Regions from separate parts of the Paenibacillus sp. FSL H7-0690 genome, predicted to be linked through region 2. Evidence: predicted binding sites of a transcription regulator. Region 2 holds the regulator's gene; each other region holds the start of a gene.
What was found. The regulator Rex, encoded in region 2, represses fermentation and respiration genes when NADH is low (regulators of the CRP and FNR family bind a similar motif). The targets are predictions, from matches to a motif close to TTGTGAAATATTTCACAA.

Region 1 (7,920 bases), 300 kb from region 2:
GGAATCGCTACAAACTTAGCTTTGTTTCCAAGTTTAGGGAATTTGTAAACCCGTTTACGGATATCCATGAATTTTTGTTTCAGACCATTAAAGTCTGCGTCTGGATGTTCATAGAATAACCACATTCCTTTTGCAGCATCCATTGGGGAACCACCGCCAAGTGCGATGATGCAGTCCGGTTGGAATCTGTTCATCATTGCAGTACCTTTTTCAACTGTAGTTGTTGATGGATCTGGTTCAACTTCCGAGAACACTTCGATTGCTACAGGAGTTTGGCGTTGACGCAGGTAATGTTCAACTCTCTCAACATATCCAAGCTTAACCATCATTGGGTCAGTGATAATTGCGACACGTGTGATATCAGGCATTTTGGTCAGGTACTGAGTAGCGCCTTTTTCGAAATAGATCTTGTCAGGTACTTTAAACCATTGCATATTCACGGTACGACGATTCACCCTTTTCACGTTGATCAAATTAATTGCTGTAACGTTTTGCGACACGGAGTTACGACCATAAGATCCGCAGCCCAGCGTCAACGAAGGGATGTTAGTGTTATAGATATCGCCGATCGCACCATGAGTGGAAGGCGAGTTAACGAGAATACGTCCTGTTTGCAGACGGTTAGAGAACTTCATGATTACTTCTTCATTGTTGGAGTGGATAGCCGAACTATGGCCCATACCACCAAATTCAACAACTTGTGCTGCGCGTTCAATACCTTGATCTGCGTTTTTAACTTTGTAGCAAGCAAGCACAGGACTCAATTTTTCAGCGGACAATGGATATTTAGTGCCTACACCTTCAAGTTCTGCTACCAGAATCTTAGTGCCGGCAGGAACTTGAATGCCGCACATTTCAGCAATTTTCACTGCGGATTGTCCAACGATTGCTGGATTAACCGCACATTTATCAACGTTCATAGCGCCGCTAGTAAGTTTGGCAGCTTCTTCTTTGTTAACAAAGTAGCAGCCATTAGCGATCATTTTCTTTTTCACTTGATCGAAGATTGGTTCTTCGATAATAACAGCTTGCTCGGAAGCGCAGATCATACCATTATCAAATGTTTTGGAAAGAATGATGTCCGTTACGGCTTGATCGATATCCGCGCTCTTTTCGATGAATGCAGGTACGTTACCAGGACCTACGCCAAGAGCTGGTTTACCACAGCTATAAGCTGCTTTTACCATTGCAGAACCGCCTGTTGCGAGAATAAGTGCAACGTCAGGGTTGTTCATCAAAGCGTTTGTTTTGTCCATCGTTGGCATTTCAATCCATTGGATACAATTCTCAGGTGCGCCAGCTTTTACAGCCGCATCATGAAGAATTCTAGCAGCTGCTGCACTACACTCTTGCGCAGATGGGTGGAAACCGAATATAATAGGGTTCCGTGTCTTAATCGAAATCAACGCTTTAAACATCGTGGTGGATGTAGGGTTGGTTACCGGTGTGATACCCATTACAATTCCGACGGGCTCAGCAATTTTTTGGAAGCTTTCATAAGCATTGTCTTCAATAACGCCTACTGTTTTATCGTATTTAATTCCGTGCCAGATATATTCTGTCGAGAAGATGTTTTTAGTAATTTTGTCTTCGTAAACCCCGCGGCCAGTTTCTTCTACAGCCAATTTAGCGAGGTACATATGTTTGTCGAGTCCAGCCAACGCCATTGCATGAACGATTGTGTCAACTTGCTCTTGATCCAGCGCCATGAATGCCTCATGTGCTTTTTTCGCTTTATCCACCAAAGTCTGAATATACTCTTCAGCGGTAGTTTGTTTAACTTGGGCGGCGACTTCGTTCTTAACTGCCATCTCCCTCGTCCTCCTGTCAATTTTTAGGTTGTTTTTCTCTACACATTTATCTTATCACATCATTTCCACCTTGTATAGTGAAATCTTTCACAAAGTATAAAGTTTTTTTGATTTGTTTTCAAAGCGCTTTCATTCGATCATATTATAGGTTTTTTACCATTATTTATGCTTTATTATTCCTTAAATCTAAAGTTTATGTTTAAAAAGACAAGAACCGATACCCATTTCCTACCTTTCCGCTCGCAAAAATATTTTAAAAATGCAAATCTAATTTTGTTGACACTCTATTTTTCTCATGACCCTCTAAAAAAAAGTCGGAAGCCATCCGTCGTGTTGATTTATAAAAATATCAATAATATAAACATAAAAAAACCGACTCCTAATGGAGCCGGTTCTGTCCTTCCTTGCCTATTCTACTTTAATTGTATCGAAGAATTTCTCCTGCACTGTTTTTGCAGCAGCTTCAAGCTGTGTCTTGGAATCTGTTCCTTTTTTGGAGAACAGTTCTTGAATTACATTGGACATGGTTGCGTAGTAGTCCTGTGTATTGTATTGCGCTTCCGGTTTACCGTCCAGCAAGCCTAAAATATCAGGGCTGTATTGATATACATTAGTATATTTATCATACACAGCTTTTGTTTTCTTGCCGAAGTCAGAATCTGCAGAATAGTAATCTAAGAGCGGCGGAATAAAATATTTGCCATCCGTTGTACGTTGTTGCAGAACCGCATCCAGTGCTTCTAGACCTTTATCTGAGAAGTAATCAAATGTAATATAACGGAATGCCATTTCTTGCTCGTCTGGTGTTGCATTTGGATTGATTACAAGGTAGTCACCACCAAGTACCCCAGTGTGTTTTCCGCCTTTTTCCATCGCAGGCATTGGATACGTAAGTACATCTTCTGGTTTCAGACCGCCTTGATTCAACGCTTGCTCAATAACACCGTCAGATCCAGCCATTACCATTGCTGTACGACTTTGTTGGAATGCGCCTACAGCATCACCCCAGCCCAGTGCCCAGTCCTGAGGAATCGCGTTTGCTTCCCATCTAAGTTTCTTGTAGAAATCCAGCGCTTTAATCCCAGCCTCAGAATTAAAAGTAGCTACAACCTTACCGCCTTCAATCTTCTGAATTTCACCGCCAGCTTCGAACAGGAAGTTGGTCCAGTTCCAGCCTGCTTCATTCCCTTTACCCATTGGAGCAATACCGGAAATCCCTTTTTTGGTATCAGCTACACCTTTCGCGGTATTCAGCATATCATCCCAAGTCCAATCCATAGATGGAACAGCAACGCCTTTTTCATCCAACATTTTTTTGTTGATCATTGTGGTTGTTACATAACCCTTTTGAGTTACGCCGAATACTTTTCCGTCAATGATAAATTGATTTTGGAGAACCGGGTTAATTTGATCCTTAAATTCGTATTTATTCCACAGATCCGTAATGTCAGCTACCCAGCCTTTTTCAACTAGGAATTTTGCTTCTGTAGCGTAAGTGTTAAAGAAGGTTGGAGCTTCATTCGCTGCCATTTTGATGCCGATTTCACTTACATTGTACTGCCAATCGTCTTTGACGATTTCAACATTCGGATACTCCTCTTGGAAACGTTTGATCTTGTCATCTTCCTGTGCTCTAACTTCGGTTAGGTCAGGGGTTGGATAGTGAATTTTGATGGTCACTTTTCTTTGTGTGATATCATCAGTTGGCGCTGCTGTAGCACTGCCAGCATTATCTGTTGCAGCATTCGTTGGCGCAGTAGTCGCTTCCCCTTCCTTGTTTCCTGTTGTGTTTCCGTTATTGTTGTTACCGCCGCATGCGGTTAACAATGATCCGGCCACAAGGAGGCTTAGTAGCACGCTAGAGTACTTACGCATTGAAACTCCCCTTTTCAATTCATAGTTATCTTACATATCGATCATAAAAGAGAAATCGTTTACAAACGAGGTGCATTTATATTCCTTTCATGTGCATGTTTACGATCCGTGACTAAATTCGTCGATCCGCGCTTATCCCTTAACTGCTGATAATGCGACGCCACGCATAATGAACTTTTGGAAGATCAGGAAGACAAGGATCGGCGGCAACGATACGATAAATAGGATAGCGAATTTAATATTCGTATTAAGTGCCTTTACATTAATAACGTATTTATAGATTGCTGTCGCGAGCGTATATTTCTCTTCACTGTGCATAACCAGAGATGGCCAGAACCAGTCATTCCATGCAGTAGAAAAGATAAAGATCGCCAGCGTAGCAAATATCGGAACCGACAATGGCACTGCAATGGAGAAAAAGCTTCTCGGCTCAGAGGAGCCGTCAATCCGCGCGGCTTCAAAAATTTCAGGATGTATCCCATCAAAAAAGTTCTTTAAGAGTAGAAAATAGAATGTATTCGCACCAGCCGGCAGCCAAAAGGCAGCGTACTGATTCAGTAATCCAAGCTCTTTTAGATTGACAAAGTTGGGAATCATGTAGCTGGTCGCCGGAATAAATAATGTCATCAGGAAAAAGAAATAAATTGCCTTTCTGTAAGGAACATTCATACGAGAAATGCTGAAAGCAGACATTCCCAATACGACTAGTGTCACGACCATATTCCCCACAAAAATATAAATAGTGTTCTTAAGGAACATCAGCAGATCAATGTAGTTCATCGCTTTTTTAAGGTTGCTGAAGTGCCATTCCTGCGGGAAAAAATGCGGTGGGAATGAGTTCACCTCTTGATTCGATTTCAGTCCGTTAAATAACGTCATACAGATCGGATACAGCATGCTAAACACCATAATCAAAATAACCACGCACATCAAGCCATAAACGATCTTATTGCTTGTTTTTTTCAAATCATGTTCTGAGAGAATCCCTCTATCTGCGCTCTTCATCTTAGTTGTCCTCCTTGTTAAGCTTGAACTGTAAAATGCCCAAACCACCTAGGACTATGAACATTAGCATGCCAAGCGCAGTCGCTGTTCCATAATCGAGTCGCGTAAAAGCATATTTTACGATCAGCAGCGCATAGGTAAGCGTAGTATTATTCGGCCCACCATCAAGCAGCGCCATTTGTGACTGATACCCTTGTGAAGTCCCGATAATCTGTAATATAAACATCAAAATGATCAAATTACGTAGCGAAGGCAATGTGATGTACTTTATACGTGCCCACACACCCGCCCCATCAATCTCAGCTGCTTCATACCAATCCCGCGGAATGCTGAGTACAGCAGCCAAGTATATTAACATCCCTGATCCAAACTGCTGCCACGTCTCCATAAAAACAAGGGAAATCATCGACCACCTTGTATCTGTCAGGAAGGCAACCTGGTCCACACCAAGCGAGCTTAATACTGCATTGATTGGGCCCACAGGATCATAAAGCCATCTCCAGAGTCCATATAGCACCACACCAGGCATTACAAAAGGTAGGTAAGCCGCTACCCGCACAAAGCCCCCAAACCTTCTCAGCTCCGAGATCATAATAGCAAAAGCAATCGGAACCCAGAACCCGATAATAAGACATAGAAGCATGTAATACCCTGTATTTTTTAACGCGGTCAAAACATCCGGATCACTAAGGGCTCTAGCATAGTTCTCAAAGCCAACAAAGCTATTCCCTTTTACAAAATCAACATGGTAGAAGCTGTACAACAAGCCTTTAAAAATTGGCACCCACAAGAACATTACAAAAATAATCACAGCAGGTACGAGGAACATATATCCCCAAAAGTTTTTCTTCCAGCGGTTTTGCTTGTAAGGTGTACCCTTCAGCGCCGGCGGATTTTCGGATACAACTGCGGTTTGATTCATCAGGCTCCCTCATTCCATTTTTCTTTCAGCATTTTTCGCAAAATGCTTCCTACCTTAAATTGTAGAAAATGAGGGTTGTACTGAACATGTCTAAATCTACCGAAGTAGTATGTGTTTTTACTTCTTCAATTCACTGGGGCTAATCCCATAATATTTTTTGAAAATTTTACTAAAATGCTCCGGTGATTCATAACCTACACGCTCGGCGATTTCGTATCTGCGAAGATCTGTGTTCAAAATCATCTCCCGGCTTTCTTCCATCCGCAGCTTAATTACATATTCCCACAGGTTGTAACCTGTATTTTTCTTAAACAGATAGCTCAAATAATTGGGGCTGACATGGTTTTTCTTAGCCACTTCATGGATGGTTAATCCTTTTTGCGCATAGTTCTCGTCAATATACTCTCTCGCTTTCTCTACAATCAGATTGCTGCGTGTATGAAGCTCTTCTACTGAAGGATCGGTTGTGTAGCTGTTCCAATTAAAATCCCCGTAGTAAAACACATAATGGTCATTGTGTTCATTATTCCAGAGAATGGCTTTGGAGGCTTGACGGTTCAATACAGCCATAAAAGAAAGACCCTTGAGAATCTGGCTGATGCCGATAACTGCATTTAAGTGCAGATATTTTTGAATATTAAAATGAAGACTACGGCCAAGGATATCTAGCCTATTAATTTGGCTGGCAGACGAATCTTCATAGCTTTTTTCATCCCACTGAATAATGATCGTAATCTCTTCATCCTCTGCGTAAAAGGCTGTCGAGTTCCACTCCTGATCCATCAGCTCTTTGGCGATATTCAGCGCGGCATAACAAAGAAGCCGTCTGTCCCGCAGGGTGTAGTGCTTCTCCTGATTCGTTCCAGCAAGAGGTACCTTAATTTTTAAGACGGAAAAATACGGCCCTTGCAGCTTCAGGTTATCCAGCTTTTGCAAGCGTTCTGCATCACACAGTACACCTTCAGGCTCAATGAGCAGCTCATTCAATAACTTGCTGTATTCCGGAAGCGGCTCTTCCAGCCGAAAGCTTTCGTTAATTCCTGACATGAAAATATCCAATTCTGGTGATGGTTTCCCCATCTTAAGCAGCACATTTCGCACCGAATCCAGAAATTGCTCACTATTCAAAGGTTTGATCAAATAATCCTTCGCTCCAAGCCTAACGGCCATTTGCGCATATTGAAACGTCTCGTGTGCAGAAATCACGATGGTCTGTACCCAGGGTTTGGCCAATTTTGCATGCTGCATTAGATCAATCCCGCTCATTGCACCCATCTGAATATCAGTAACGAGCAGGTCTATTTCCTCCATCCGAATGCAGTCCAGCGCTTCAAAACCACTGTTTGCTGTATAAATATGGTCTATGTTTAACCCCGAAGAAGCTAATAAATTGCTCAGCCCTTTACAAATCAAGGGTTCGTCATCCACAACTAATATATTGAACATATCTGTATGCTCCCCTTCCTTAGTCCTGATTCTCTGATTTCGGAAGCTTAACCGTCACCAATGTACCGCCCTCTTTACGAGGGGTATAGCTGATGCCATAATCAGAGCCGAAGTGTAAATGAATACGCTGGTTAATGTTGCGAATCCCGTAACCGCTGGCCGGATTTGGACTGTCGTCATTCAGCACAGCTTCGATGGCCTGATAATCAACAGTCTTATAGCCATTATCTTCAATCGAGATCTCGACGGTATCGTCCACACAAACTGCGCTAATGATGATTTCCCCATCCTCGCCCATATTTTTGACACCATGAATAATAGCATTCTCAATTAACGGCTGCAGGGTAATTTTAGGAATTAGATTTCTTTTCGTATCTGGATGAATCTCCATTACTACACGAAATATATAATCATACCGGTGCTGCTGCAGCTTGATGTAGGCCGTTGCATGCTCCAGCTCTTCTTCAAGGCTAATCAGCTCCCTTCCCCGACTGAGGCTAATCTTCATAAGCTTGGATAATTCCTTGATCATCTCGGCGGATTCAACGTTACCTTCCAGCGAGCTTTTCCAGTAAATACTCTCCAAAGTGTTGTAGAGCAAATGCGGATTGATCTGCTGATAGAGCAGTTGAAGCTGTGATTCCTTCTGTTTTAGCTCCATCTGGTATTTATAAGTAATTAGTCCATTTAGCCTGCGGGCCATGTCATAGGTAGAGCCAATCAGCACACTGACCTCATCGTTACTCCCTCTTTTTGGCGTCTCAGGGACACGATTGCCTGGCTCAAACTTCCGGACGAAAAAAGCTAACTTTTGCAAAGGCGTCATTAATGAACGCCAGAAATAAGTAATCATGATTAATC
Region 2 (7,920 bases):
ACATTGGCATGAAGCGGCTTATTTTTGGCATGTAATTCGAGAATCGATCTGCGGCCTTTTTTATCAGGCATGTCCACTTGAATATGACGGTCAAACCGGCCAGGACGCAGCAATGCTGAATCAAGCATTTCTTTACGGTTAGTGGCTGCTACCAGTAGAATGCGTGGTGTTTCGTTGTTATAGATCCCGTCCATCTCAGTCAACAGCTGATTCAAGGTCTGATCATATTCTCGCTGCTGTCCGCCTTCACGCTTTCCGCCAATTACGTCAATTTCATCTATGAAAATAATAGCGCTTTGCTTGTTTTCCTTAAGGGCGCGGGTACGGGCATCCTTAAACAAATCGCGGATACGGCCGGCACCGACACCTACGTACATTTCTACAAACTCACTGCCTGATGCTGCCACAAATACAGAGTTCGTATAATGTGCTGCTGCTCTAGCCATAAGGGTCTTACCTGTTCCTGGAGGGCCTGTAAGCAGAATCCCTTTCAAAGGCCGAATCCCGAATTTGCTGATTTCCTCATGCCGGATCAAAAAATCCAACGCTTCACGAAGCTCCTGTTTTGCATTGTCTTGCCCGCCAATTTCTTCAAAAGTAAGCTTTGAAGGTCCATCCTTCTTGCGTTTCTTCCCGGCACCTGCATTTACCGCAAGTCCGCCTCTTAAATGAGCAATGATAAGTAACGCCGTGAGCATCCCAGCAGCAATTACAATCGGGAATATATTAATGCCTAGAAAAGCCATAAAAATAAACAAGACAGGAACAAATCCGATTAGAATTTCTTTAAGGTATTTAGGCATTATTCCATACCCCCAATGTCGCAGGTTTACGCGGCAAAATAATAAATTTGCTTTCTTTTCCATTACTCAAGCTTACATAGACATTATTGTCATCAATTTCTGTTGAGGCTATCACATTTTTATATTGTGGATATTGCGCTTTGAGTCCATCAAGTTCTGTGGGTATAAGTGTATATTTACGGCTCTCCATAGCTTCGGCTACAGAGAACATCGCTTTATCCCAGTATTCATCCAGCAGTTCACTGGAGTTCTGTTCTACATCAAGTTTTAGTGTACGTCCATCAATCATCGATTTTCCTTCTTGGGAGACGTACTGAACCAGTTCACGTAATTTCGTGCCTGGCTGGAGATCAAGTTTCAAAGTGACCTCATTGCGGTTAATACTGATATGAGAATTATTGACGCCCTCATATTGAGATACAATCTTCTGAAGTGGTTCCTGCATTGCAAACTGACGATACAAAAAGAAGCCACCAAACAATAGAGTAGCCGACAGTAGAGACGTTATCAGCACAGGTACAAGACGTAATTTCAAGAAACGTCCTCCTCTCAAAGATGACAAAATATAAAGCTCATTATAATAATTTATAGCTACTTGAGAGCTCATCAGAGAGACTGAAGTCTCTTATTGCTGTTCCTAATTACAAGTAGTAGTATATCACAGGTGTATATACTAATTTCAAAATAAATGTGAATATATTTAAAATTTAATTTTTTAAATATTTCCATCAATACCAAATAAATTCCTCACTTTCGACAAAACTGGCCTTGATTTTTAATCAATCGGCCTATTTTCGCATGTGAATTTAAGAGAATATTCGGTGATAACTACCCATTCAGTATATCACTTAGTATATCACTTTTGTACATCAAATAAATGTAAACAAGCGAACTTATAATAAGTTCGCTTGTTTACTATGCCACCCTTAATTTCCTTATGTTCAGCTTAACTTTTAGGTAAACTGTAACCTTCGCCCATTCGGGACCCATCCGAAAAGCGATAAAATTGATAATAATACCGACCGCTCTGATTATAAAAAAGCTGCCAAGCATACTCTCCGTTATATACTCCCGGCAGCAAGCGTTCAATCGTTATGTCCGGAAGATCAGCTTTGATAATGCCGCGTATTTGGGCTTCCGAGGTTCCTTTACTTAGTTCCTCAGCAAACACTGCGTCGTCGCCTTCAGCAAATTTTCCATCTACCGTAAAGCGGACCCAGACCATAAGAGCAGTCCCGGCTTCATTTTTCCCAGTTAATACCCAGTACACTGCATTTTCATCCCAAACCGATTTTTGTGCTTTGGTTACCTCTGTTAGACCCGCTCTGGTTTTGGCAACATCCTTAGCGATATCACGCTCGTTCCATTGATCTTTCATAATATAGGCATAGAACTGGATAAGTCCAAACCCCAGGAGCAGAATCAGAACTGACCCCAGGAGGATCCATTTTTTCCTTTTCTTCAAGGTACAGCTCCCTTTCTAGTAATATATCTTTTTTGATTATATAACACACCCGCGTGTTTATCCAAAATTTCATAATTTTCTAGCTTTCCCAGTCTTAAAAATGCACAAAAGGCCGCAACTTTTGCTAAAAGCAAAAAGTCACAGCCTATTATTTATTCGTTATTCTCCAGACTTAACGCTTCAATAAACCTTCGAAGGCTTCTTGCGCTTTACGCCGGATAGCTTCCTCATCCAGGGTTAAGCATTGTCCATGCTTGATGACCTGTTTACCATTCACCCACACATGCTCAACATCCTTAGCGCTAGCAGAGTAAACTGCATGAGACAACAGATCTGTGTGTGGCAGCAAATGCGGCTGATCGATATCAATAGCAATGAAATCAGCTTTCATCCCTACAGCAAGTCTGCCTACATTATTTAAAAAGATGGACTTCGCGCCATATTCTGTAGCCATACGCAGAGCTTCTGGAGCAGGGACAGCCGTTGGATCACCGCTGACACCCTTATGAATGAGAGCTGCAAGCCGCATCTCTTCAAACATATCCAAGTTATTGTTGCTTGCCGCGCCATCCGTGCCAAGAGACACCTTCACACCAGCTTTTAGAAGATCAGTAACCCGAGCCACTCCGCTAGCCAGCTTCAAATTACTGCCCGGATTATGAGATACACCCACATTATGGCGAGCCAAGATCTCAATCTCTTCATCATTTAAATGAACACCATGTGCAACTATCGAGGGACGTGTGAACATTCCAAGCTTCTCTAAGTGAGCTACAGGACGCAACCCGTAATCCGCCACATTTTGTTCCACTTCACGTTTCGTTTCGGACATATGCGTATGCATCGGTAAATCCAGATCATGCGCTGCCTGCACGAACTTAACCAGGAAGTCAGGAGGGCAAGTATAAGGGGCGTGTGGCGAGATCATAGTAGTAATTCTACCGTCAGCCTTTCCATGCCAGTTACGGGCAAAAGAAATCGCTTCCGCAAGCTTGTGATTCTGTACATCCTCTGGACATAACCCGATCACACCACGCATCAATACGGAACGGATACCTGATAACTCAGCTACCTCGGCTACTCGGTCCATATGATCATACATATCGAGGAAGGTCGTAGTTCCACCCTTCAGCATTTCCAATACAGATAAGGAGGTTCCCCAGTATACATCATCACCGGTGAACTTTTCCTCCATTGGCCACATCTTCTCCTGAAGCCACACTTGTAGCGCTAAATCATCTCCATATCCACGCAGCAAAGACATCGCCGCATGACCGTGTGTGTTTACAAGTCCAGGCATGAACAGCAGACGGCTGCCATCAACCACTTGCACTCCAGCTTCCATCTGAGGCTCTTCTTTTCCTATGTAAGTGATTAAATCATCTTCAATAGTCATATATCCACTCAGAACCGGCTCATCCGTTCCCGGAGTCAGAAAATACCCGCCCTTAATTATCGTTTTATTGTTGTTCATGTTCACTTTCTTCCTTTCCATCCCGCAAGTAATAAGCAAGACTTTGCAGATCAGTTGTAAAATCAGCTGCATGCACCCGGATATTCGGTGGTGTCTTCAGAATCACAGGGGCAAAGTTCAAAATCGCTTCAATCCCAGAAGAAATGAGGATATCTGCTACATTTTGAGCTTCTGAATCAGGTACGGTAATAATGCCAATGCGAATACCTTGCTCACGAATTGTGCTGCCTAGTTCATCCATCGGTTGCACAGTAAGGGAGTTGATCTTACGTCCAACCTTAGGAGCGTACGAATCAAATATAGCCGTGATTTTCATAGTATCTTTGAGATATGCATTGTAATTAGACAAGGCATGTCCGAGATTACCTGCTCCAACTAAAGCTACATTAAGCTGTTGATCCAGCTTCAGGATATGACGGATTTTCTCAATAAGATACGTTACATCATAGCCGATACCTTTTCTGCCGAAGTCACCAAAATATGCTAAATCCTTACGAATCTGTGCGGGATTAAGATCAAGCTTTTGCCCAAGTTCCTGAGAGGAAACTGTTAATATTTCGCGATTCTGGAGATCATTCAAAAAACGCAAGTACACAGGCAGTCTGCGAACAACGGCTTCTGATATTTTATCCGATTTCATATTTTTCCTCCTAAAAATAGTAATGTTCTTGTGAAAATCCATATTCAAACGTCTACCTCTCCTTATTAAGGACGGGACTGTAACACACCGCCCTTAAGGATAAGGAGGAGCTAAACTGAAGACGAGCGTTTTAAGAAGCGCCGCCATCCTCTAGCCATTCCGCTATGCGAGGGACCATTTGATCAGTAAGCATATGCTCCATTTTGGGACCAGGCAATGAATAAAGGAAATACTTCCCGTAATGAGATTCAATAACCCTTGTATCATAAACAATAACTATTCCACGATCCTGCGCCGTGCGAACCAGTCTTCCGAATCCCTGCTTAAAACGAATAACCGCTTGAGGAACAGATAATTTCATGAACGGATTCTTCTTCTGGGCCTGCAATAACTCCGACTTCGCTTCCGCCAACGGGTGATTCGGTGGTTGAAACGGAAGTCTCACGATGGCCAGGCAAGTCAGTGCTTCACCTGGAATATCTACACCTTCCCAGAAGCTGCTCGTCCCCAGCAATACGGATGCTGCACTGTCCTGAAAGCGGCGGATCAACTTGCTCCGGCTGCCACCTTCCACGCCTTGACCAAGCACCGTAATCTCTTGTGAGGCCAAAGCCTCTTTAAGCGGATCATATACCTGACGCAGCATTTTATAAGAAGTAAACAGAACCAGCATCCGCCCACGTGTTGTTTTAGCAGCTTCCGATAATGACTGTACGAGTGTATCGACAAATCGAGCATCGCCCACACTCCCCTTCACACTAGGAAAATCACGCGGTATAACTAGCAGTGCCTGCTCGCGATATTTAAAGGGAGATGGAAGGAGTGAGGTCATTAGACGTCCCTCTTCTGCAGCTTCGTTAAGTCCGAGATTATCAATCATAAATTGAAAAGATTTATCTACAGATAGCGTCGCCGAGGTAAGCACGATGCTTTTTTTCTTATCGAAGAACAACTCTTTAAGCTGGCTGCTAACATCCACAGGGACGGCATACAGCTGTAGGGATTTGCTGCGGTAATTTCCATTTGCCTCCAGCCAATATACTACATTATCGTCATTCAGCCCCATAAAGAATCTTACTTGCTCACGTATGGAAGCCAAATCTTTAAATAAACCGCTAATATCAGTAACAAGGCTGTCTGCTGAGGATTGGCTTTCCTGGTCACGCATCTCGTTAAGCATTTTATCACCCTTACGGATGATGTCGCTTAACGTCAGATTCATAGTGTTCTCTAGCGCAACCAATTCATCCCAATCCTTCGGCTTACGGGCAGGAAGCAACCGCATAACCAGTTGTCCCGCTTCTCCTGCCCCTGCATCACTGCGTTCCGGCAATAGGCTGAACAGCTTGTCGCTGAGTGCATCCCAGGTTTCTTTGACAGTAAGCAGATCCGGGTAGATCCGATCGATGACTCCGCTCCATTCTGAAGCCTCTTCACTGCCTGACGACTGTAATATTTGACGCAGAGCAGGGAGCTGTCCGTTTCGGCTATCTTTATACAGTCGCGATAACGTGTGTGCCACCGTGAAATGCTTCATATGCATGCCAAGATGTTTACCAGCCACATCTTCTAAATGATGTGCTTCATCAATGACAAGATGCTCGTAAGCCGGAAGCAGCTGGTGCCCAGCCTTAACATCTGCGAATAGCTTGGAGTGGTTCGTAATAACCACATCAGCAATCCCAGCTTCATGCTTGGCCCTATGATAATAACATTTGCGGAACCAAGGACAAGAACGGCCCAGACAGGAATCGGTATCGCTTGCCACCGTCTCCCAGAAATCACCGCCCCGGCCGCTTAAATTCAGCTCTTCATCATCCCCTGATTCACTTTGAGTGAGCCATACAATCATCTGAGCGGCAGTAAGCGCATCTTCCCTTGGGCTTATAAAGTCCTTTTTATTAATTTTATGCTCAAACTTACGCAGACACAAATAATGCCCTCTTCCCTTAAAAATAGCAGCTTTAAACGGAAAAGGAACTACCTGCGTTAACAAAGGGATATCCCGCTCGCGCAATTGGTCCTGCAGATTAATGGTATGAGTGCTGACCATGACTTTTTCATTGGTGCGAACGCTTTGATAAATGGCAGGCAACAAATAACCGAGCGATTTACCGGTTCCTGTGCCCGCTTCGATCAGTAGGTGTTTGTCTTCGGCAAGTGCCGTCATCACCTCATTGATCATAATATCCTGAGCTTCCCGGCTTTCATACTGCGGTAATGTGTCTTTAAGTCGTTTGGTTACTTCGTCCATATAATCAGTAAAAGATAAATTCGCTAGCGGATTCTCAGCATGCTCATCTCTAGGTGGCGCTAACTCCGTCCAATCTCCTACTGCAAGCGCTAATTGACGATAGAAAGTCAGATCACCTTCGGGCTGTAGCGTCTCCGCTTCCCGCTCTCGCAGCAGACCATCAAAGTACCAGCCCAGATCACTATCCTCTTCGGTAAACAGCTCACAGAGTCTCTGGATCGTAAGCAGCGGCAGCTCGTAGAGCTCCTCCAGACATTTCAGCAGCACTAAAGCAGTCGCAAGTGCATCACTATCTGCCTGATGCGGACGATCATGTGTCACTCCAAAATGAGCACTGACAGAGCCAAGTTGATAAGATGTGAGCGAAGGAAAGCAAATTTTCAGAAAATCAATCGTATCCAAAATCCGCCCTTGAAATGGCAAATAACCACAACGATCTAAAGCATTTTGTAAAAAATGGAAGTCAAAAGCGACATTATGCCCTACGAGCACAACATCATCCAAGAGCGGAACAAGCTCCATCATCATCTCATCCAGCTCAGGCGCATCCTTCACATCATCATCGGTAATCCCCGTCAGACCTGTTATAAAAGGAGGAATCGGCGTTCCGGGCTTGACATAGGAACCATATACCCGGGAGATGGACCGGTCTTCTTCTATAATTGCAAGGCCAACCTGGATAATTTCACCCACGGATTGGGTTCCTGTTGTTTCAAAATCAAGCACGGCAAATTTCATTATAATTCTATTCCCTTTCAATTGAGACTCTTAATCAGCATAACAGAAGTTGCGAAAAAAGGCGATGCACACCACTGGTTCAGGGGATGCATCGCTTGAATGGAAATTTCCAAAACCGTTATTCTTTTACAAAAGGGAAACCAGCTGATTTCCAAAGTGCAGCTTCCCTCCACGACGGCGGCATACCTCTAAGTTAACGTTTGGTTCCGGAAGCGCAGGGTCATGCTGCAAAGCAAGATCAAACAATTCCTGCGCTTCATTGAAACGTTCCTGTGAGGCTCGTATGCACCCTAAAGCATTATAAACCATGGCTTTCAGCTTGGTTTCCCGTATCAAGCCCAGCATATGGTTCAGATGACTCCAAGCGGCCTCACCGTCACCTTCCTGCAGATAAGAGATGGCTAAATATAATCGAGCAGCCAAGCTATCCGGGTATTGCGCAATAACTTCTTTAAACTGATCAATACACTTTCCATACATCAGCAGCTTATAATACCCCTGACCTCTTACAAAGCAATCCATACACAGCTCTGGTGCTTCCTGTTC
Region 3 (7,920 bases), 3.1 Mb from region 2:
ATGTATGTCTTGTGGACATCAACATGCCGAATATGAATGGGCTCGATCTGATGAATATATTGCGCGAACGCTGCCCGTCGGTTCTGGTTGTCATCATCAGCGGGTACGATAACTTTGAATATGCGCGTCAAGCCGTGCAACTGCAAGCATTCGATTATGTATTGAAACCTGTGCCGAAGAGTGATCTGAACAAGCTGCTTCATCGGATCGATGAGCATCTTCAGGTAAAATATCCTTTGCATTCACATGAAGACAGGGTGGATAAGGAGCGGGAGCTTCCCGGGTATACAGGGGATGGAACAGTGCTTATCCAAAAAGTGACCGAGTATATTGACAGTCATTATCAGGATCCGGAGCTGTCTATTACTCGAGTAGCAGCGCTATTTCATATCAACCAAACCTATCTTAGCAAGCGTATGAAGCAAGAAATCGGTGCTTCATTCCTTGACTATGTCACCGAGCTTCGGATATCGAAGGCGAAGGAGATTCTGGATGACGTAATGCCGAATATCAAAATCGGGGATCTGGCCGTGAAGGTAGGGTATAAGAGCCAGTACTATTTTAGTCGTGTGTTCAAAAATAGAGTCGGCTCAAGCCCCTTAGAGTACAAAAAGCATCCGTTCGGTTATGGATAGGAGGGTTATTCTCGTCCCTCTGCAGCACGCCATAGATGTTATGCTCGGTTCAGATCTTCAAATTCCTATCAGCCATGAAGAAATTGAAGCGGTTAGAAAAGATAGTAAGGGGATCATCCCGGAGGATCGGCTAATAGTCATTGCAAGAAGCAGAAAAATATCAGAACTTGCAAAGGAACTTTTGTCAGCTCAGGCATTATTAAGTAAATCGAACTTTATTGTTATAGCTACTAAGTATTTATCTATTTCCATAGAGGAGAGCTTAGAAAGCGACGATATCTTATTGAATATTCTAGCCTTATTGGACCGACGAGTTGGGAAAAAGCGGATTTTAAACATGAGCGAGAAGATGAAGTTAAAGCATCCAATTGTGCAATATTTTTATGAACTAAGGCGTCAAGAGCAGATAAACTGTCTGGAAGTGTCTTAGGGCTCCTCATATAAGTTTGTTCACATTGTCCACCCACGTATGTGGAGAGTGTCGCTCTACTGGTAAGGAAGGATACAGTGCTATGAAATCCTTATATTTATTGGACTTTACGGACAAGTATGAGAAAAAATGTTGTTAAAGAGATGGCATCATTGCCGTCTCTTTTTTGTTTCACTTTTTTAGCATTGCTCTGACTCTGGTTCCCGCTGCCGCATCCTACGATCACAAGCATGAAAGACTGCACGAAAATTAGTGTTGATGCTTATGTTTAACCCCTCTCTGCTCTGCTAGGTGACAGGCATCATAGACGTACCTGCGTGATGTTGCTACGATGTTCCATGGAAATTAAGTGAAAGTGATCACAAGAAATTACAGAAGGAGTTATTTATCGTGAAAAGAATCGTAACACTGAGCACCCGCAAACTGATGGATACCGCAAAACACGGCGGATGCGGCGCATGCCAGACCTCTTGCCAGTCCGCTTGTAAAACTTCCTGCGGCGTTGCAAACCAGAAGTGTGAAAATGCAATGAACAGATAGGATTCGGAATTTTACCGCCCATTGCTCTGCTGATGGGCGGCTATTTTTAAGAAATGGATACTATCCCTAAAGGATGGCGAAGCCGTTTCTACTTGTGTGCAAAAGGAGCTTGATTAGTAAGTATGATTCATCAATATAAACTAAACGGATACAATATCGTGCTCGATACCTATAGTGGCTCGGTGCATGTTGTTGATGACCTAGCATATGAAATTATAGCGCTTTATGAGAAAACTTCTGTCGACAAAATCGTGACAACGCTGTTGGATAAATATAAAGATGATTCCAGCATTTCCGAGAGCGACATTCGAGAAACCATCGCGGATATCGAGGAGCTTATAAATGATGGACAGCTCTTTACAAAAGATGAGTATGAGAACCTCTCGCTCGATTTAAAAAAACGGAAAACTTATGTTAAGGCACTCTGCCTCAATGTTGCGCATACCTGTAATTTGTCATGCGACTATTGCTTCGCTAGCCAGGGGAAATACAACGGAGATCGAGCAATCATGAGCTATGAGGTTGGACAAAAAGCTATCGATTACCTGCTTGAAAACTCAGGTCATCATCGAAACCTGGACATTGACTTTTTCGGCGGGGAACCACTTTTAGCCTGGAAAGTGGTTAAACAGATCGTAGCTTATGCAAGAAGCAAAGAACAAGAATACAAAAAGAAGTTCCGCTTCACCTTCACGACGAACGGGATGCTGCTGAACGATGAGGTCACCGAGTTTTTAAATCAGGAAATGTACAATGTCGTATTAAGCCTGGATGGAAGAAAAGAGGTTCATGACCGGCTTCGCCAAACGGTTAACGGAAAAGGCAGCTATGATCATATTCTTCCGAAGTTCCAGGAATTCGTTCGTAAGCGCGGAGACCAAGAGTACTATGTACGAGGAACTTACACTCGTAACAATGTCGATTTCACCAACGATATATTTCATATCGCAGACCTTGGTTTTGACAAAATTTCGATGGAACCGGTCATCTGTGATCCAAAGGAGCCCTATGCACTTACCGAGGAGGACCTGCCGGAGATATACAACCAGTACGAAATTCTCGCGAAGGAAATGATCGGTCGCGGTGAACAAGGCAAGGGTTTTACCTTTTATCACTACATGCTAGACCTCTCGGAAGGACCTTGCATCCAGAAGAGAATCACTGGCTGTGGGTCAGGAACCGAATATCTTGCCGTCACCCCTTGGGGAGAGCTTTTTCCTTGCCACCAGTTCGTAGGGGATGAAGAGTATAGCATGGGGAACCTCTGGGATGGCATCACACAACCTGAGCTGCAATGTCAATTCCAAGAGAGCAACTGCTACTCGAAGCCGGAATGCAAGGACTGCTGGGCTAAACTCTACTGCAGCGGTGGTTGTCCAGCCAATGCACTGCACGCGACGGGTTCCCTGGTCGGAACCTATGATTTCAGCTGTGACGTCTTCCGCAAAAGAGTCGAATGTTCCATGATGGTGAAGGTGGATGAATCTATTAGAGCGATGGAAGGGCAATCTAACTAATTAAAATAACGGGTGAATATACTATGACCGAGAAATAGACACTTCAAAATAAGGTGTTATTTCTCGGTTTTTTTACCTGAATGCAGATAGTACTCCAACAAAGTTCGCGGCAATTATCGTATGCGGTTTGGGAATGGAGTTTGGGAAAGGGAAGATAGCATTTGCAGATGTAGCAGCGAATAGCTGGAATTCAAGGGTTGTTGAAACGGCATCCGAATATGGTTTGATACCGGTTTTGAGGTTGGGACATATTAGCCGGATGCTCCAATCACATACGAGCAAGACTGGAAAAGTGGATGTGACAAGCATACTCGCGACCTTTACAGAGCCGGCAACATAGGTGTTTGGGCTGAGGAGCTGAAAATGAATCCGCTTTTTTGTTAGATAGGGCTTCGTAAAGATTTGATTGGAGAAGGACTGGCCAATGCGTATTTTAGCAAACGATGTCACTAAGGACTAAAAAAAGAATAATATTTCATTTTTTTAAAATTATTATTTTATTAAAATGCTTTAATAAACGATTTATTACTCTATAACTAGAGAACAAATTGCTTATTTATATGTTACTATATTTTTTAATTATCATAATTTCGGCAAAAGATCAATTAATTTTGTGAAGATTAATTTTGGCACCTTAATTGTAGATGTAGCCCCACCGCCCATTCCTCTACCACCGGGTTGAGTAACCCAACTACACCCTTTTAATAACTCGGAAAATTTAATTCCCCACCATTCAATGTGTACAGATGTTGTATCATCTATTTCTTCAACAACAAAAAGTGCATCCATATTATTACTTATCGAAACAAAGTAGGATAATTTGGCAAAGGTACCATCATCTAATCCAAACCATTCTCCGACAGAATTATCATCTTTAACACTAGCTTTACTTTTGAATTCTAAAGGGTACGCTTTCCCGGTTTTACTAACTATAAAAAAGTCTAAATCATTATTGGACACCAGATATTTTCTTTGTAAGAAATATCTAGAATACTCCTTCCAAAATAATTCCGAAACTATACCTGTACTTGTCCATGGTAAAACAGCTCTATTTAATCTACCTGACGCATACGATCTCAACCCTCTTAAACCTACTCTCGATGGAAAATTTCCCATAACATCGGTTACTGGAACGTTGATAAGTCCATCCTTATGAACTTTTTTAAATACTAGATCGTAGGTTGTAGGATAGCTTCCCGCAGATGGTGATTGGAAAGTTACCTCTAACGCTGGCGTTATAGGTACATCAATATCGGCAAAATACACATGCATTCCAGCTTGTCTGAAGTAGCTATGTGCAATTACTTGAGCAGTTAATGAATGTCGAGATATAGCTCCTGTCCATGAGAATTCATTGAAATTGGGGATTATTACTATCCGATTATTCGTAGGAATGGAAACGATAGTATTCTTACTTGGTGTAATAATCCATCCTCCGGGGATAATATAGTCATATAGAGGTAATACACTAGCTGTATTTAAATAAGATATAAATCTAATTTCCGCTAAAACACCTTTTGTTTTATTTTCTGTGATTGAAGACCATTGAGTTTCGAGAAAATTTAATGCTGTATTAAGATTTGCAGGCATAGATTTCTACCCTCCATTTTATTTTAATATATCCGAAGCCAATCCAATAGTATAATGTGAAATATCCTCAAATCTTTAATTGGAGTATACGTTAATAAAAGAAGCGATTTTTTGCGAGAGGATTACTTATAAATTCGTTTGCGATAAATTACCTTGTGGTGTATGTACGAAGGGTTTCTCGAATCTTGTTTCCATATTGTAATTAATAGATTAATCTATACTTTAAAAAGTACACAAATATACATGTACAGTTGGGAATGTATCAAAAAGCATATATAAGAAGAACTATTAATAAAGTAATACAGTCTCTAGAATATTACGAAATACCTATCCGTCCTTATATGCTATAAGGTTTAGCGGATATGATTGAGGTTTAAGCGGATGGGCAGTTGAGTATTCATTTAAGTTTGCGGTCTCCGCTTTTAAGCTAGTTTGCGGTCTCCGCTTTTAAGCTAGTTTGCACTGAGTAATATATAATACATGTAGAATCTATAGCTTAAATAGTGAATAAATTTCTTACTACGTAATAAACTCCTACAATATACAAAGAATACTTTATCTCGCTCAATATATCAAATTCCTTGCTCTTCTTCTCTTCTCAAGAGTCTCATTGAATTCTCCGCTGGGAGAACAAGTTCGTCCTCTCAGAAGTCATCAACCAGAAAAGACCGTAAGGGAAAGTGGTTTTGAAAAAAATCAGTTAATATACTCAATAAATTGGATAATAGAAAAAGCCGTTTAGGAAGTGGGATAATCTCACCCTCTAAACGGCCTATAAATTTTATGCTGACAAGGTTCAGATGGAAGAAGTTAAGACCATCCGACTGAATTATTGGTATAAAGAAATTAATCAATGGTGCTCAAGAGCTTGCTGTTTTTTTCAAGATGGAACTCAAATTTGAGGAACTTATTTATAATTATGAAAGTTGATAAACTGGCTGATATAGCTCTAGAGCTTTCATTATCTCTAGAGCTATAGCTCTAGCTAATAGAGGAGGGACAGCATTACCAACTTGAGAATATTGAGGAACCTCAATCTTCCGTCTTGGACCACCAGTAGTTCTTTTACCTAAAAATTCAAAACTATCATCAAATGACTGGATTCTAGCCATTTCCCTGACAGTCGGAATACGATCTTCAAAGGGAGTTAAGTAGTCATCTGGTAAAGTGACCATTGTAGGTGCGACACTATTTCTATTTAATCTGAATCGATTACTTTTTTTTGTTAGCAATATATCTAGAAACTCATCACTAATATTACCGGTTTTAAACAGATTAATAATTTCTGTATTTGTATAGTCGGCTAGTTTGGATTCGCAATGACTTAATAATGAAGGGAAGTGGCTAAGATCTATTCCTTCATATCTAATTCTTCTTATTAGTGCTGCAGATGATTCCCCTTCTCGAAACAGAGAAAACCTCTCCGTTATTATCTCATTATGTTTTGCTAGATCGTGATTATAAACCTCACTATTGTATTCAACTGATTTTCCGGAAGTTGTCCTTGTACGACCTCTTTGAGATTCGATTTGATATTTTGATGACTTTTTTAATGTGAGTTTACTATTCTGATTTACAATAAGATCACTAATAGCGTCCAAAACAGTGATCTTATCTGTCTCGTTAGGAGTAGTTGGTATTGGATATGCTGGTGGGTGAACGGTGTTTAGGTAACCTATAAAAATAACTCTACGTCTTCTTTGCGGTACCCCAAAGTTAGAAGAATCTAATACTTGTGGAGTAAGAGTATTGTATCCAATTTCATCGAATTCATTTCTAAGTATTTCAGGAACTAAACTATTATTTGGATACACCCTACCGTTTACTCCAATAAAACCATCAAGTCGTGTATCATTAAAACCTTCAACATTCTCCATAACAACATAGCTTGGTCTCAAGTCATTAATAATTCTTAGATACTCTTTAAATAGCATATTACGTGGATCATCTTTTTTTCTTTGTCCGGCACGACTAAATCCTTGACATGGTGGTCCTCCAAAAATAACATCTATCTTTGGTAATGATTTATTTTCAAACATTTTAAGTTGCTGAATTGAATTTATGATTTCGCTAGAGGGTAGTTCACGAATATCAGCCCTTTTAAAGAAGGTGTTCACGCCTTGAATAAGACCCAGTTGATCGTGTCTATTTCTATAAGTTTTTTCTACATCTTCGTTGATATCACTTGAAAATAGAATATGAAATCCTGCTTGTAAAATGCCTTCGCTCATTCCTCCAGCACCACAAAATAGATCAATAGCATTTGGTTTCATATAATGCACCTCTTCATTCAAACTAGATTAACTTTATTATAATTGAATTTGAGCAAAAAGTCCGGGGTTTTTACGAATATATGTTCTTATTTTAGACGTTAGCTTTATAAATCCGTAGATAGATTTCAAAAAATATTAAACAATGTCGTAAATGAATACTATAGCTGTTAAAATGGAACTCATACAACAGGAAAAATAAGGTGGCGAAAATGAATCCATACTTCTTACCAAATGAGGAAGAATAAAAGAAAATTCAATTGCTTCAACAATACTGTAGGAATGAATTTGCGTTAATTAGACTGACTTCAACAATGCTTGAAAAAAGTATCATTGATGCTTCAGATCCTTTAAGAACGATTCTAAGAGAATATGATATTGTTAATTATGACAATCTTCCTCAGGTAACAGAATATAAAATCTTGAAGGATTCACATGTATGTTTGAACTCTAATATTGTTAATATGAAAACTAGTTTTTACAGACCAACTACCAAGCATGGGGATCGAGAATTTGGACATACAGTTTTAAAAAAAATATATTTCATCCGGATGATCTTGAGATTGATAGCGTCACAAAAATGCTGGTTGTCAGACAATCAGCATTTTTACATGTGGTGAAAGATTTCTGACAGACGTTTCATCCAATGAATGATAGCATCTAGAGAATATGTAACCTGTTTATCTTATATGGGAGAATCAATAATGAAAACTATGTTACGCCTTTATTATGAGGACGATACAAACTACCATTCGACTTTTTTTGATTTGTTACATGGGGATACAGAGACGAAGCAGACCAAAGATCTCTTGTACCTAATTTAAGTGATCCTAACTTTATACAGCTGTTTTAAATGAAATTGACCGTATGGCAAAATATAAGTACCTAGAATTTAAGCAGGAAATTGATTTTGTTCAAGTAGACGCAGATATGTTATC
Region 4 (7,920 bases), 3.1 Mb from region 2:
CAATCTTCCACATCTTCATTCCACTCCCCGTCCAAAGGTATTCGAATGACCATAACGGTAATGCCATCTTCGCTCTTCACTGCAAGGCCATATGGCACTCCGTAAGCTAGTCGAATGCGATGGTTTACACTGTATAGCCCAAAGCCTGTGGCAGAACGATCATATGTATCATCAAGAAGGGCTTGATTTATCTGCTCAAGCTTCTCTTCCGGAATCATAACCCCATTATTTTCAACCTTAATGACCAAATAATCGGCCTGTTTATATGCTGTAATCGAAATTTTGCACTTTTGATCCCCAAGTGGCTTAATCCCGTGATAAATCGCATTTTCCACCAAAGGCTGCAGCATGAAGCGAACGACTTGGCACTGATCAAGCTTTTCATCATATCGAAGCTCGTAGTCCAGAATCTCCTCATATCGCACACCTTGAATATGAAGATAACTCTCGACATGGTACAACTCCTGATCAAGCAGAATGTATGGACTGCCTGTGCCAAGCCCTAATCGGAAATACGCGCTAAGCGCTTCCACCATCTCCACCACATTGTCTGCTCCATGTTCCGTTGCCATCCACTGGATCGTATCCAATGTGTTGTATAAAAAGTGCGGCTTGATCTGCTCATGAATCAGTCTGAGTTCCATCTCCTTTCGGTCCTGCTCCACAGCGTATAATTGAACAAGCATGTCATTGAAGCTTCGTCCAAGATCGCCGATCTCATCCGAGCGCGTAACATCTGCTCGTATGGTTTGGTTGCCGTTCTGCACATTTTCCATTACCTGGCGAAGCGACTGAATTGGACGAATAATGGAAGAAGCAAGCAGCACCAGAAAGACGATAAACGCACTACCGATAAGAACGCCTACCAGCAATGCAGTCCGCTGGGTTTTGATCACCGCTAACGATAGACTTGAATTCGGTACTTTGAGTACTAACTTCCAGCCTTCCACATTTTGAATTGGAGCCTCAAATACACTCATGTTCTTCTTATCTGCTGTATCCTCCGCTCCATCTTCTTCACCCAGCTCTCTGCAATCGACGATAAGCTGGCCTGACTGGTCATATAGCATTACATCTTGAGCAATCTCCCTCATCTTCTTGACGGAGACGGCTGCGGCAATATAAGCTACCTCATCATTCACCGATGGATTCACGCGATAAAGAATGACGACGATTTCGGCTGCATTCGCTTTGGATACGATCGGATTGCTCACCACATAATTGGAATCTGAATTCAGCAGTTTTCGATAGTAGGGTCGGTTTAGTATCGAAAAAGGCTTGTCTCTTGCTGACCAGGAATTTCCGTGAATATCCACCACGCGTATGGATTCGTACTCTACTTGCTTCTTCGCCTCGAACTTATCGAACTCTTGCAGCAATTCATCTCGTGTCCACTGATGGTCCGAAGCTAGAGAAGCAAGCATGTCTATCTCTCCAATGCGCTGATTAAACCAATAATCAATCTGGTCGCTGCGTGCAGTAACCACTTGCTGCGTTAAGTTCTTATTCAAAGGGACAACCGTATGGTTCATCTCCAAATATATTGTTACAAGCAATGCAACGAACAGCAGCAAGAAGCAGCCTCCTGCGATTAACGTGATTTTTAAGTGAATTGATTTCATTGTAATCATAGCCCTTCACAATATCCGTCTCTTACATGCCCGAAAAAGACAAAAAAACACTAATCTGTGCAAATACATAATGCTGTACTAAATCTATAATAGGTCTTGTGCATATTTTCACATGAAATAACATTCATGTCTAGGCTAGAGATAAAGGATTTGCCTAGCAAATCTTCCTCTCCCTAGTGTATGTAACCAATCCACAACAGAATGAAGGAGATATTATGCGAACTCACACGAAAAAGCTGTTATCTATTCTACTAGTCCTCAGTCTTATGTTCACGCTTGCTGCCTGCGGCGGTAAAGATGCAGCACCCGCTGCAGATGCAAACGGAGTTCAAGTCTTTGAAGGAGTTGGGCAAGGTAAACATGGCGATATCAAAGTACAAGTTTCCTTATTAGATAACAAGATCACTGACATTAAAGTGACAGAGCATAAGGAAAATGAAGTACTTGCAGAACCTGTTTATACGCAGCTCAAGCAAGATGTCATGGCAACTAACAGCGCAAAAGTTGATGCCATTAGCGGATCTACAGTTACAAGCAAAGGATATCTCGAAGCCATTCAAGATGCAATTACGAAGTCTGGACTTACCCTTGTCGCTGGCGCTGCAGTCAGTGGAAGCAAAGACAAAGAAGAAGTCGAGCAAACCTATGATGTTGTCGTCATCGGTGCCGGGGGTGCTGGCTTTAGTGCGGCTATCGAAGCGAAGAGCGCTGGAGCTAATGTAGTTCTGCTCGAGAAAATGCCAGCTGTTGGCGGCAACACATTGATCTCCGGTGGTGAGATGAATGCGCCTGACAACTGGGTTGAACGTGCTCTTGGCATCACAGATGACACGGCTGACTTGTTCTATAATGATACGATGAAAGGCGGAGACAATCTCGGGGATCCAAAGATGGTTCGTATTCTTGCCGACAATGCTCTAGCATCTGCCGAATGGCTGCGCGATGATATCAAGGTAGAGTTCTTACCTGATCATCTGTTCCAATTTGGTGGCCATTCCAGAAAACGTGCGTTGATTCCTGTAGGTCATACAGGTGTTGAATTGATTACTAAGTTAAAAGCCAAAACAGACGCTGATCAAATCACGATCAAAACGAATATGAAAGCCGAAACCTTGCTGAAGGACGAAAGCGGCAAAGTAACAGGTGTAACTGCGACTTCGGGTACTGGCGACAAGATCACATTCCATGCGAACAAAGGCGTCATCATCACTACCGGTGGTTTTGGATCCAATGTAGAGATGCGTAAGAAGTATAACCCTACAATGGATGAAAAATATATGACTACCGATACACCAGGATCTACAGGTGACGGTATCGTTATGGCAGAAACGATTGGCGCCAAACTGACAAACATGGAGAGTATTCAAACGTATCCAATCTGTAATCCCGAGACAGGTGTTATTTCTCTGGTTGCAGACTCCCGCTTCGATGGTGCAATCCTGATTAACCAAGAAGGCAAGCGCTTCGTTGAGGAATTAGAACGTCGTGACGTTATTTCTAAAGCAATTCTTGCCCAAACGGGTGGATATACGTATCAATTATGGAATCAAGGCATTGAGGATATCGGTAAAACGATCGAAGTTCATCAAGACGAATACGATCAACTCGTTAAACAAGGCTTGCTCTTTAAAGCCGATACGATTGAAGAGGCCGCTGATTTCTTTAAAATTGACGTGAACACTTTGAAAGAAACGATTAATAAAGTAAATGATTATGCGAAAACAGGTAAAGACCTTGATTTCAAACATCGCGGTGGATTGAAATCTCTTGAAAAAGGCCCTTACTACATCGAAAAAGCTGTACCCTCCGTTCACCATACAATGGGCGGCTTGGTGATCGACGAGAAGACTCGCGTTTTGAATGAAAAAGGCGAAGTCATCCCTGGGTTGTTCGCTGCAGGTGAAGTAACAGGGGTCATTCATGGTACAAACCGTCTTGGCGGTAATGCCATCGCTGATATCTTCACATTCGGCCGGATTGCAGGCAAACAAGTTGTAGCAGAGTAATCTTATTTTTTGTGTAACTGCTCTATTAATAAGTTAGCCTTAAAAACGTGCAAGATAGTTCGTAAAGTGCAGGTTGACTCTAACTTTCAAGCTGCCCTCTATGACATAGCAAACCGCCCTGTTAGCAACAATGCGAACAGGGCGGTTTGCTATGTATTCGTGTCATCGGCATGAAAAAAATAAGCACTGTGATCAAAAGTGTGACCACGATGATCTTCACGATTTTTTTATGGTGGAGCCTAGGGGCTACGCTCGTCTAACTCGCTGCTCTTTTATCGTTCCAAAAAAAGGAATATTATTCCACTTTGTTTTTTGCTTTCATTGCATTTCTCTCCTTTAACTGAATGTGAAAAAGCGCAGGAACTTGTCCCTGCGCCATGCTTCCGCAATTTGCGGAAACAAAAAGAGCCCCATATGGTACCCTCGAAGGTTCCATATGGGGCTGACTTTTTGCAGGATCATTAATAAATGAGAAAGAGCCCTCACGGATAATAGGCATAGACCTACTTCGTAAGAGCTTTATTATGCAGATATGTGGTTGGCGAACGCTTCAGGGAAATCCCTGATAAAATTTAATTCCCCGCGCTCGTCCACAAAAAATAGACGTTTTATGTTACTCGCCAAAATTTTTACAAATATATTTTATGATATTATCCTCTGCTCGGCGTTTCGTAATACTTCAGTGTCCGAAGTTTCCGGGCGAATATGACTGGTCATTGCATACTCTTGCTGCAGCTGCGCTCTCGACTTCGCCTTGTTTTCATTTACATTCTTCTGTTACATCCCTCACCAACAAAGCCACCGACTCCACATGCACCGTATGCGGGAACATGTCCACCGGAGTTACCTCCACTGTCTTGTATCCGCCATCTTCGAGCACCCGCAAGTCTCTTGCCAGTGTCGATGGATTACACGACACATACACCACACGCTCCGGCTTCATAGCCAGAATCGTCTCTAACAACCGCGGATCGCAGCCCTTACGCGGTGGATCGACCACGATAACATCTGCCGTAATCCCCTGCTCTTTCCAGTTAGGGATTACATCCTCAGAGGCACCAACCTCGAACACTACATTCTTCATCTCATTTAACTTCGCATTCGCCCGAGCATCCTCAATTGCCTCAGGCACAATCTCTACTCCATATACCTTGGCTGCGTGCTGTGCCAGGAAGAGGGAGATCGTACCGATGCCGCAATAGGCATCAATAACCGTTTCGTTGCCAGTTAGTCCGGCATATTCAACGGTTTTACCGTACAACACCTCAGTCTGTGCCGGGTTCACTTGATAGAACGAACGCGCTGAGATAGCGAACTGTACATCGCCGATGTAGTCATAGATGACGTCTCTGCCCCACAGGACGCGGGTTTCGCCACCGAAGATGACATTCGTACGCTGAGTGTTGACGTTCTGGCAGATGCTGACTACATCTGGCAGCTGTTCGCGGATGCTGCCGAGCCAGGCGTCCAGGTGTGGGATGTCGCGGCCGTTGGTTACGAGGACAACCATCATTTCACCGGTACGGAAAGCTTTCTTCACGACGACATGGCGCAGCAGGCCACGACCGGTTTCTTCACTATAAGCAGAGATGCCAAGTTCTCTGCCGATGTCTTTCACCTTGCGCACAACGTCATCATTATCCTCATGCTGGATTAAGCAGGTTTCCATATCGATGATACGGTGACTTCCGCGTGCATAGAAGCCTCCTACAAGACCGCCTTCGGTTACACCAATTGGTACCTGAGCCTTGTTGCGGTAACGCCAAGGCTCGTCCATGCCGAGTGTCGGGCGGACAAGAATGCCATCTGTATGAGCTACTCCAGCGCCATCAGTCGTACCATCTGCAATGCCGCCATAGTTGGCACTGTCCGTCTGACTCTCAACAGCTTCATTCTCTTTGCTCTTTCCGCTATCCCCGCCACCACTCACCCGAAGCTTCCCAATCCGCTCCAGGTTGTCCACCACCAGCTGCCGTTTCCACGCCAGCTGAGCAGTGTAGTCCATATGCTGCAGTTGGCAGCCGCCGCATTGGTCATAGATCTCGCAAGGCGCCGCGATGCGGGCGCTGCTCGCTTCTACTATATTCAGCAGTTTGGCGTAGCCATACTGCTTTTTGGTCTTGAGCACCCTTGCCCGGACTTTCTCTCCGGGAAGGGCTCCCTGCACAAAAAGGGTAAAGCCTTCTACGCGGCCTACCCCTTCACCTTCATGGGTCATGCCGATAATATCGAGCATAACCTCATCATTTTTATTCACAGGCAGTCCGGCGACAGGCGCCTTGCCGGCTGGGCGGCTGGTGCTGCGTCCACTGCGGTGTTTACTCATTATTTATTGTTCACTTCTTTCATTATCATCGCTGTATAATCCCACTCTTACTTTCAAACAACCCTAATTATTCTGAGCAAAAATCCGCAGATGCTGCGGTAAAATCCGAAAACGACCCGGCAGCTCTCCGCCAAGTTCTCCATCCAAGTTCAATTGGACATGCCCTGGAGAGATTACATCCATTGCATCTGTACGGAAATACACAACCTTTTTATCCTGCAAATGCTCGCCACGAAGGGCCAATCTAACCAAACGGACAAACTCTGCCAGGTTGCATTTTTTAACCGCAATAACATCTAACAGACCGTCATCGATTCGAGCGCCGGGGGCAAGTTTTTCAAAGCCGCCGACAGAATTCGTATTTGCAATCAGGAACAGCATGAACTCATCATGAATAACCTCCTGCCCATTGGCACGAATGATTAGTTCCTGAGGAGATAGGCTGACCATTTTTTCAATACCTTTTAAATAGTACGCAAGCTGCCCTATCATGGTCTTCAGCTTACTGGGAACTTCATAGGTCAGTTCGGTTAGACTGCCACCGCCTGCTATATTAATGAAATAACGATCATTGGCTTTACCGATATCAATCGGACGCGACTCTTGACGAAGGATCAAATCAACGGAATCTTCCCAATTCTTCGGGATCCCCATCGCACGTGCAAAATCATTGGTAGTCCCAAGTGGCAATACGCCAAGCGGGGGGAGATTAGGTTTCTCCGCCATACCATTGATAACCTCATTTAAAGTGCCATCCCCACCGGCTGCTATGATTAGATCATAACCGCGCTCTACTGCATCCGCAGCAGCTAACATAGCATCGCCTTCTCCGGTCGTTGCATGGCAGGAGGCTTCAATGCCACCCGTATCCAGCCGGTCCAAAATGTCGGCGAGCCGCTTCTTCATTTCTTCCCGTCCAGAAGTGGGATTATAAATCAATCTCGCAGTTTTCATTACCGGAACGCCACCTGTTTTTTATAATAGAATAACCTAATTGATTATACCTAATTCGGACCACTACAATCAATGTCAGAGGACATTTATCGTAAATATTCCATTATACAACAATTCACGACACCTTATTAGGCAAAAATAACTATATATATGTCTATGCAGCAAATCCCGTATTATCCACGGAAATGGGCACTATTTTTCATGATTAAGTGGGCTAAAAAGGAAGCTTTTTAACTCTTTTTTCGAATCTGTTCGAGGAGTGTCTCTACCTGTCTCTCAATCCAATGCGGAAGAAGCGGGTGCGGCAAAAGCGTCTGGCCAGAATACTTATAGGTTAACCCTTTAAGTCTGTTCGGAACCACATGTTTAGTGAAATAACCTTCACTCAAAAAAAGCGGCGCCACCAAAACCTCGTGACCCTGCTCCTGCCAATACTCCACTTTGCTTCTTACACTGTCCGGATTCAGCAGACCGTAATCGGCAGCTGCTACGCCGCTCACCTCACGTACACGTCCTGCCAGTGAAGAGATGCCCTGCTGCCAACGCTGGCGGAAGCCCTCATAGATGCTGCCGTGACCCACTAGCAGAATTGTCTCACGTTCCGGTTCCGTAGACAGCTTACGGAGCTTGTCCCAGATCATCACAGCGATGTCCGGGTCATCGTCGACAGGATAACCATAGTGAACCTTAGCCTTCACGTGGAACGGCTCTAAATCGGTCTCACGTTCAGGTGCAGGTTTAGCCCCTAGTGCATATTCTATTTCATCGACATGTGTGCTACCCGAGGAAACGAACAATGGGATCACAATTATATCTGTGACCCCTGCATGTTCCAGTTCATTTATTCCATCTTGAATCAGACGGCCCTCTACCAGCTCTAAAAAAGAGACCACCACTGGCATCTCTTCATCTAGCGATAATTCGCTTACGGCCTCTTCCACAATCGACACCCAAACCTCGTCGCGGGAGCCGTGACTGATAATAAGTACGCCCGGTACCATAA

Region 1: adhE (bifunctional acetaldehyde-CoA/alcohol dehydrogenase) is a predicted target of Rex. The motif match lies at 1,887-1,904, and genes of this name have one in related genera.
Region 3: scfA (six-cysteine ranthipeptide SCIFF) is a predicted target of Rex. The motif match lies at 1,413-1,430, and genes of this name have one in related genera.
Region 4: MHI32_RS03780 (flavocytochrome c) is a predicted target of Rex. The motif match lies at 1,728-1,745, and genes of this name have one in related genera.

Annotation. Positions count from the first base shown of each region.
Region 1 covers NZ_CP150281.1:4,974,950-4,982,869, forward strand. The annotation lists gene adhE (bifunctional acetaldehyde-CoA/alcohol dehydrogenase) at 1-1,811, opposite strand, end outside; gene MHI32_RS22020 (extracellular solute-binding protein) at 2,220-3,686, opposite strand; gene MHI32_RS22025 (carbohydrate ABC transporter permease) at 3,819-4,691, opposite strand; gene MHI32_RS22030 (sugar ABC transporter permease) at 4,693-5,613, opposite strand; gene MHI32_RS22035 (response regulator) at 5,731-7,059, opposite strand; gene MHI32_RS22040 (histidine kinase) at 7,079-7,920, opposite strand, start outside.
Region 2 covers NZ_CP150281.1:4,673,008-4,680,927, forward strand. The annotation lists gene MHI32_RS20595 (AAA family ATPase) at 1-803, opposite strand, end outside; gene MHI32_RS20600 (hypothetical protein) at 796-1,338, opposite strand; gene MHI32_RS20605 (DUF5590 domain-containing protein) at 1,750-2,268, opposite strand; gene MHI32_RS20610 (amidohydrolase) at 2,441-3,742, opposite strand; gene MHI32_RS20615 (redox-sensing transcriptional repressor Rex) at 3,729-4,382, opposite strand; gene dinG (ATP-dependent DNA helicase DinG) at 4,513-7,374, opposite strand; gene MHI32_RS20625 (hypothetical protein) at 7,501-7,920, opposite strand, start outside.
Region 3 covers NZ_CP150281.1:837,757-845,676, forward strand. The annotation lists gene MHI32_RS03790 (response regulator) at 1-635, shown strand, start outside; partial or broken gene MHI32_RS03795 (hypothetical protein) at 688-1,065, shown strand; gene scfA (six-cysteine ranthipeptide SCIFF) at 1,456-1,605, shown strand; gene scfB (thioether cross-link-forming SCIFF peptide maturase) at 1,728-3,122, shown strand; gene MHI32_RS03810 (hypothetical protein) at 3,705-4,712, opposite strand; gene MHI32_RS03815 (DNA cytosine methyltransferase) at 5,630-6,985, opposite strand.
Region 4 covers NZ_CP150281.1:829,702-837,621, reverse strand. The annotation lists gene MHI32_RS03785 (histidine kinase) at 1-1,574, opposite strand, end outside; gene MHI32_RS03790 (response regulator) at 1-13, opposite strand, end outside; gene MHI32_RS03780 (flavocytochrome c) at 1,847-3,637, shown strand; gene rlmD (23S rRNA (uracil(1939)-C(5))-methyltransferase RlmD) at 4,398-5,963, opposite strand; gene MHI32_RS03770 (diacylglycerol kinase) at 6,027-6,917, opposite strand; gene MHI32_RS03765 (CbiX/SirB N-terminal domain-containing protein) at 7,148-7,918, opposite strand.